2 regions of the Psychromonas sp. KJ10-2 genome follow, and region 1 is predicted to be linked to the other one. Evidence: predicted binding sites of a transcription regulator. Region 1 holds the regulator's gene; the other holds the start of a gene.
What was found. Region 1 encodes LexA, which represses DNA repair genes until DNA is damaged. Its sites were predicted from a motif close to TACTGTATNNNNATACAGTA; they were not measured.
Positions count from the first base shown of each region.

Region 2: the regulator LexA is predicted to act here: its motif matches at 1,790-1,809, upstream of ACLKL2_RS03755 (exonuclease domain-containing protein).

Region 1 covers NZ_CP178827.1:2,214,588-2,218,487, reverse strand. Annotated here, with positions in the region: gene gspM (type II secretion system protein GspM) at 1-314, shown strand, start outside; gene ACLKL2_RS10595 (type II secretion system protein N) at 333-1,082, shown strand; gene lexA (transcriptional repressor LexA) at 1,209-1,835, shown strand; gene ACLKL2_RS10585 (SCO family protein) at 1,888-2,565, shown strand; gene ACLKL2_RS10580 (GNAT family N-acetyltransferase) at 2,642-3,127, opposite strand; partial or broken gene metA (homoserine O-succinyltransferase MetA) at 3,373-3,900, shown strand, end outside.
Region 2 covers NZ_CP178827.1:779,974-783,873, forward strand. Annotated here, with positions in the region: gene gpmI (2,3-bisphosphoglycerate-independent phosphoglycerate mutase) at 1-1,046, shown strand, start outside; gene ACLKL2_RS03745 (GNAT family N-acetyltransferase) at 1,188-1,472, opposite strand; partial or broken gene ACLKL2_RS03750 (DUF1285 domain-containing protein) at 1,524-1,788, opposite strand; gene ACLKL2_RS03755 (exonuclease domain-containing protein) at 2,072-3,490, shown strand; gene ACLKL2_RS03760 (GGDEF domain-containing protein) at 3,584-3,900, opposite strand, start outside.

The DNA of each region.
Region 1 (3,900 bases):
AAAGCTTAGAATGGGTGAAAGTGAATGCTAATAAAGTGATCAGTGCTGGTGGAGTTAATCAAGACACAGGTAAAAGACAAACATTGTCACAACTCATCAATAGCAGTGCTAAACGTAACCAAATTAATATAACGCGTATTCAAAGTCGTAACGACACAGTGGATGTCTGGATAAATCAAATTGAATTTAACCAGTTTATTGATTGGATAACTAGCCTACAAAATCAGCATAAAGTGAAAATTAATAGTGCCGATTTAAGCCAAGACAAAGTGCAAGGTTTAGTAAAAATTAACCGTTTAACATTAAGTTATTAATAAAATTAAAGGCAGTCAATGAAAATCAAAATCGCCATTTTAGTCGTCTTAGTTTATCTCGCGACTTTAATTATTAAATTACCTGCTGCTTTAGTAGTGGGTTGGATCCCATTAAATGGCCTTAAGATAAAAAATGTCAGTGGCACGATCTGGCAAGGACAAGCACAAGAAGTAGAAGTAAATCGAAAATTAAGCTTCGATAACGTTAAATGGAACGTTAGTGTAATGGATTTATTAACATTAAATCTAGCTGGTGATGTCTCTTTTTATAACGGCCCTGATGCTATGTCTGGCAAAGGTTTTGTTAGTTATGGTCTATCGGGTACCAAAGCAAGCAATGTCATCTTAGACCTAACTGCAAAAGAGCTGCTGACATTATTGCCGATGCGTTTACCAGTGAAACTTGAAGGTAACTTATCTGCTGTGATTAAAGAAGTTGTGCAAGGTCAGCCTTATTGTCAACAACTGCAAGGTAATGTGTTGTGGCAGAATGCCGTTGTTAATAGCCAGTTAGGCAGAGTAAACCTTGATTCTCCAACAGTTGAGCTAGGTTGTGATGACGGCGATATAACCGCTTTTGTTAATCAACAGTCTGATGAATTAACAACTGCATTAGATATTACCTTAAGCGAGGCAGGTGTTTATAAGCTAAATGGAGAAATTCAGGGAACCGATAAATTAGCGCCTTCGGTAGCTAAGTCTCTTAATTGGATTGGTCCTAAAAATGCCAGTGGTGCAACCACAGTGACTTTTAGTGGCCAACTGTAGTTTGATTTAAGCGTGTTTTTGCAGATAACCTTAGTCGTTGAATAAAAATAACGTGATAGCTGGTATTTAACCATGTATGAATATACACTGTGTATGTTTACAGTTTATTAATGCGTGGAGATCCTAATGAAAGAGCTAACTAAACGCCAAGGCGAAGTTTTAGATGTAATTAAAGATCAAATAGCTAAGACGGGTATGCCACCAACGCGCGTGGAACTGGCAAAGATTCTTGGTTTTAAAAGTGCGAATGCTGCTGAAGAGCATTTAAAAGCACTGGCACGTAAAGGTGCGATTGAAATCTTATCGGGTACTTCTCGTGGTATTCGTGTTGTGACTGAGCACAAAGATAATGAAGTAGTAGTGGAAGGTTTACCATTAATTGGTAAAGTCGCTGCTGGTGAGCCTATATTGGCACAAGAACATGTTGAAACCCATTACGATGTAGATCCTTCATTATTTCACCCAACAGCGGATTTTCTATTACGTGTACAAGGTGAAAGTATGAAAGATATTGGTATTATGGATGGCGATCTATTAGCGGTACATAAAACTCAAAATATCAATAATGGCCAAGTAGTTGTTGCACGCGTTGAAGAAGATGTCACCGTAAAACGTTTTTATCGTGATGGAAAGCAAGTGACCTTAAAAGCAGAAAATAACTTGTTTGACCCGATTAAAGTGGACTTAGAATACCAAGCTTTTGATATTGAAGGTATTGCTGTAGGGGTTATTAGAACTGCAGATTGGATGTAACTATAAAAATCACCTTAAAGTTGGTGGTATAAATTGTTAAAAGAGAGAACAAATGAAACCTTTAATTATTGTATTTACTTGTATCATGATGGGGTTTTGTTTGTTATTCGGAGTGTTACAAGCAAGCGCTTTAAATACAAGTAGTCGCCTACCTTTTGTCACTGACAATAAAGCCTTAGTCTTAAATCAGTCTCACCCTGTTTTACCTGATTTTGCCTTTCAAAAAGCTGGGAAAGTAGCCTTTACAAATGCTTCTTTAAAAGGAAAATGGACGTTGTTTTTTGTTGGTTATACTTTTTGCCCTGATGTTTGCCCAACAACTTTAGCTAACCTAGATCGCGTTTATCCATTGCTACCCAATGATCCAGATAACACTACCCAAGTGGTGTTTGTATCAGTTGATCCCAACCGCGATAAAGCTGAGCAACTAGCCGATTATGTGAATTACTTTAACCCTAATTTTATTGGTGTCACAGGCACACATAAACAGTTATGGCCTTTTGTTACGCAACTTGGATTAATCTACAGTATTGTTGAAGAGAGTGAGCAAGAGCAGTATTACTTAGTTGATCACAGTGCTTCTATTGTGCTGATAAATCCTGAAGGAGAGTTTCACGCTACCTTTAAATCAGTGCGTAATGAGCAGGGGATTAATCAGGTTGATATGGACTTAATGGTGGAAGACATTAAAAAGATTCAAGCGAGTTATCAACAAGGTAAAACAATTTAATAACTGTTTTATAACCAGTAACCAGTAACCAGTAACCAGTAACCATTAACATTCGCTAATGGTTACCTGTCGGGATTTATAGCGATTTTGTCCAAAATAATGCGCTGCCATACTCTGGATCTAATTGGTAATCTGAAAAGCCTAGTGCCTCGTAAGCTTTACAAGCTACTTCATTACCACTTAATACTTCTAAGGTTATTTTACAACACTCACGAAACTTCGCTAACTCTTCAATTCGTTCAAATAAATGTTTGGTTAATCCATTGCCTCTATAATCAGAATGAACCACTACATCATGAATATTAAACAGTGGTTTACAAGCAAAAGTAGAAAAGCCTTCAATAGCTGTTAATAAAGCAGCAGGTGTCTCGCCATCAAAAATCAATACAATAAACACATCTGTACGTTTCATTAAACTAGGCACTAAATTTTGTTTAGCGTAGTCACTAATATCTTTACCGCCACCCATAGGATCACTAGCATAGTGAGACATCAAACTAAGATATGCTTTAGCATGTTGAGGGTTGTTTAAGTCTGCAATAAGCGTTTTAGTTTCTAGCATAGTCATTCCTTTCATATTATTGATTGATGTAGGCAGTCTAACGAAAGCATTAGGTAGATACTAGAATAGTCGATCAATAAAGGGAGGTGATGCGGTGCACATCATACTCATCGCATCGCTTTATACGATTAAAGTTGAAATACTGATGATATGAAATGTTCAGAAACCACAATTAATGATGTTTAAATTTAATTATGATGTTAGACTTCTAGACATCTAAACGTTTATTTGTAGAGGAAACTAATATGCCAATTCGTATTCCAGACGATTTACCTGCATCGAGTATTTTAAAATCTGAGAACATCTTTACGATGTCCGAGACACGCGCAAGTCACCAAAATATCCGTCCGCTACGTGTATTAATTTTGAACTTAATGCCGAAAAAATTGAAACAGAAACACAATTGATGCGTTTGTTGTCTAATACACCTTTGCAAGTTGATATTGAGTTATTGCGTGTAGATGCACGCGCTAGCCGTAATACGCCTCAAAAACATTTAGATAAGTTTTACGGCGACTTTGAGCGCCTTAAAGAACAAAAATGGGATGGTTTTATTATTACTGGCGCACCTCTAGGTACTATCCCCTTTGAAAATGTTTACTACTGGGAAAAGTTTACTGAAATTGTTGAGTGGTCTCGCCACAATGTTACCTCAACATTATTTTTATGTTGGGCGGCACAAGCGGCGTTAAAAATATTTTATGACCTGGATAAAGTGACACGCGATGATAAATTATCAGGCATTTATCCACATAAAACACATCACCATCAAC
Region 2 (3,900 bases), 1.4 Mb from region 1:
CAGGTAAAGGATCGATTCAAGATTTACAAAATTACATTAAAGGTACCAATACGCAAATAGCTTCGATCACTGGTCGTTACTACGCAATGGATCGAGACAATCGCTGGGAACGAGTTCAACTAGCTTATGATGCACTGGTAAATGGTGTTGGTATAAAAGCAACGGATCCAATTACTGCAATTGAACAAAGTTATGCAGAGGATGTTACCGATGAATTTGTTAAACCAATTATCTTAACTGACGATCAAGCACAACCTAAGGCCACCATTAAAAAAGATGATGTGGTTATCTTCTTTAACTTCCGTACCGACCGAGGCCGTGAATTAACTCAAATGTTAAGTCAGCAAGACTTCCCTGAGCAAAATACCACTAAACTTGATTTGTACTACGTAACTATCACTAACTACAGTGATGACTTTGAAAATGTAAAAGTAATTTACGACAAAGATAACATCAGTGAAACCTTGGGTGAAGTATTAGAAAAACACGGTAAGAAACAGATACGAATTGCAGAAACAGAAAAATACCCACATGTGACATTTTTCTTTTCTGGTGGTCGAGAGGAACCTTTTGAAGGCGAATCACGTATCCTTAAAAACTCACCTAAAGTGGCAACCTACGACTTAAAACCTGAGATGAGTGCCTACGAACTGCGTGACGCACTTGTTCCAGAGTTAAACAAAGGTGAAGCTGACTTTGTTTGCCTTAACTTTGCCAACGGTGATATGGTCGGTCATACAGGTATGATGGATGCAGCAATTAAAGCCTGCGAAGCAGTAGATGAATGTGTTAAAGATGTTGTCACCGCTGCGCTAGCAAATGATTACACCACACTAATCATCGCCGACCATGGTAACTGTGAAACCATGATGAACCCAGATGGTAGCCCACATACGGCGCATACAACGAATCCAGTACCTGTGATTCTAGTGGATAAAGATCTGAAGAAGATCGAAAATGGTGTGTTAGGTGATATGGCTCCGACTATACTTAAGTTAATCGGCATAGAACAACCAGCTGCAATGACCAGACACTCGTTGGTTTAGGATCACTATAAACGACTAGATTAGTAGGGCAGAAAACTGCCCTACTATTAACTTAAATAGCATATTTGATCTTAGAAGAGGGATTGAAAAAGCTGAAGTTCATCATCTGAATCATCGCCCTTCATGCACTAGTCAACTAAGCTATTTTCTACGCATGATATGTTGAGGGCCAACCAAACCACCTAAATACAATTTAGCTGTATCTTCAAAACCAGCTTTTTTATAGCAATTAATTGTTCCATGATTTTTACAATTAACGGTTAGATAAATGAACGCATTATCAGCATAATTCTCACTTAAATATTTAGGTAGTACTTTCATAAATTGAGCACCAATACCTTTGACTTGATAGCGACTATCTATAGCTAACGACTTTAAGCCGATACTCGAATCAGAACAAAACTCGTGGCTTTTTGAATAGCCCAAATCTAATTAAAAAAACCAACAATGTTACCTTCATATTTTACTATATGCTTATCAATTAACTTTGTGTGGCGCATCTTCAACTTGTATTCTTACTTTCTCAACGGGGGTCACTAAAAAGTGCTCTCCGTCCTTTAACCATAAAATACGGCTAAACATTTTAACCATCGCAGGACGATTAATCTTCCCCTTCATGTACCCAATCACCATTTGATTTAATAACTAAATCCATATCGCCACAGAAAGGAGGAGTCCACTTTTCAACAGGAGGTAATGAGTCAAATTTGGTACTGTCTAAACCTTTTAACATAATGGTCATTCCCTGTGTTTGTATTCAGTAGATAATATTGTAAAAACAGTACAGTCACTTTTCTAGATAGATGCAACACAATCAAACATTAATATCGACTAAATAATGAGTTAGCATTAGCCTTATTTGATTAAATAAACAACAATCTACAAACTTGTAATGATCGTAGAAACTTAATTATTCGTACTCCTTAAAAAAGGAGATTATAACTTCCTAGTAAGTGCTAGCCGGTATCATGGATTAGCCTTAACACTGGATCCTTACTATATGAATAAATGGATAACAAAAAACTATGGTTGATTTTAGCCGACTGGCTTATGTTGATATTGAAACAACAGGTACAAAACCCACACGAGATCAAATCACTGAAATTGCTATCGTTCAAACTCTTAATGGGAAAATCATTGATAAATGGCAATCACTTGTTTGTCCAAATACATTTATTCCTACAATGATTCAGCAGTTAACAGGAATAACACCTGATATGGTTATAGACGCCCCTACCATTGATAAAATAATCCCAGTCATCATAGAAAAACTTGCTGATCATGTGCTGGTTGCACATAACGCACGCTTTGATGTGAGCTTTTTACGTAATGCCTTTAAACAAAACAACATAGAATTTAAATACCCAGTGGTATGTACCGTAAAACTCTCACGTGAGATGTACCCAACTTTTAAAAGGCATAACCTTGACAGCATTATTAAACGCTTTGGTTTAACTTGTGAAAGCCGACACAGAGCCATGGACGATGCCGCTATCCTTCCAGAAATAGTCGCGCGTATGAAAAGTGACTTTAACCAGCAGAAAGTACTACAAGCGATGGCTTCTCAACAAAAGCTTTCTAGCGTACCACCCCATATCAATCCTGACATATTCTCGACTATGCCTAATGAACCAGGTGTGTATTTATTTTACGGTGAAACAGGTAACTTATTATACGTAGGTAAAAGTGTGCAAATTAGAGCGCGAGTTATTTCGCACTTTTCCAGTGACCATAGTCATGATCGTGAAATGCGCATGGCACAACAAGTCCATGATATTGAATGGATAATCACAGCAGGTGAATTTAGCGCATTGGTGTTAGAGTCTGAATTGGTTAAGTCGCGAGCGCCTTTATTCAATCGGCAACTTCGCAAACAAAAATCATTGTTTACCATCTATTGGGACAATAGTCTTGATAAAACAGTTGCTCAACCAAGCGTTATCGATATCAATACGTTAAACACTCAGTCCAAAAAGTCATCATTAAAGAATACCTATGGGCTTTTCAAAAACCGACGGACAGCCACTGAGACTCTACGTAAACTTAAAGATGAAAATCAACTCTGTGGCATTCAATTGGGCTTAGAAAAAGGTAAAGGACCTTGTTTTTCTTACCAGCTGAAAAAATGTAAAGGGATTTGTTGTGGTAAAGAAACAACCATCGCTTACCAGATAAGAATGCAGCAAGCATTAGCTCCGATAAAAATTAAAGGTTGGCCTTATAAAGGAGCCATTGGCATTAAAGAATACAATGAACAAAGCGATATAAGCTGTATTCATATTATTTCCCATTGGTTGTATCTAGGCAAAGTGAACAATGAAAGTGAGTTAGTAGATTTCAATTTTGATGTGACAGCTAAACTGGATCAAGACTTTTATAAAATATGTATTTCGCAACTACAAAAGAGCCATCGCTTTATTAACTTAGCCAACCTTAACCAATAACTTACATGATTATAAAGCCGGATCTTGATTGATAAGAAACTGGTGAGGAATAACTAAAAGACACAATGCCAATTTAATTGCCTAGCTGAGTCTTCATGAGATTTGTTTCATGACACTCACTATTTCTATGTCATTGTGGCACTCGCTACGATTCCTACCATGTTCCTTACTTTGATATAAAGCAAGGTCGGCTCGTTTAATTAACTCAACGGGTTCAATAGTTAATTGCGGAATGGCTGATGCGATTCCAGTACTAATGGTGACATGCTTGTATGATGATTCAATATGCGGAACGTTTAAGTTACTAACAGCAAGCCTTACCTTTTCTGCAACTAACGCCCCCTCTTTGAGGGTACTTTCTAACAATATAACAAACTCTTCACCTCCATATCGAAATAAAGAATCAGTCG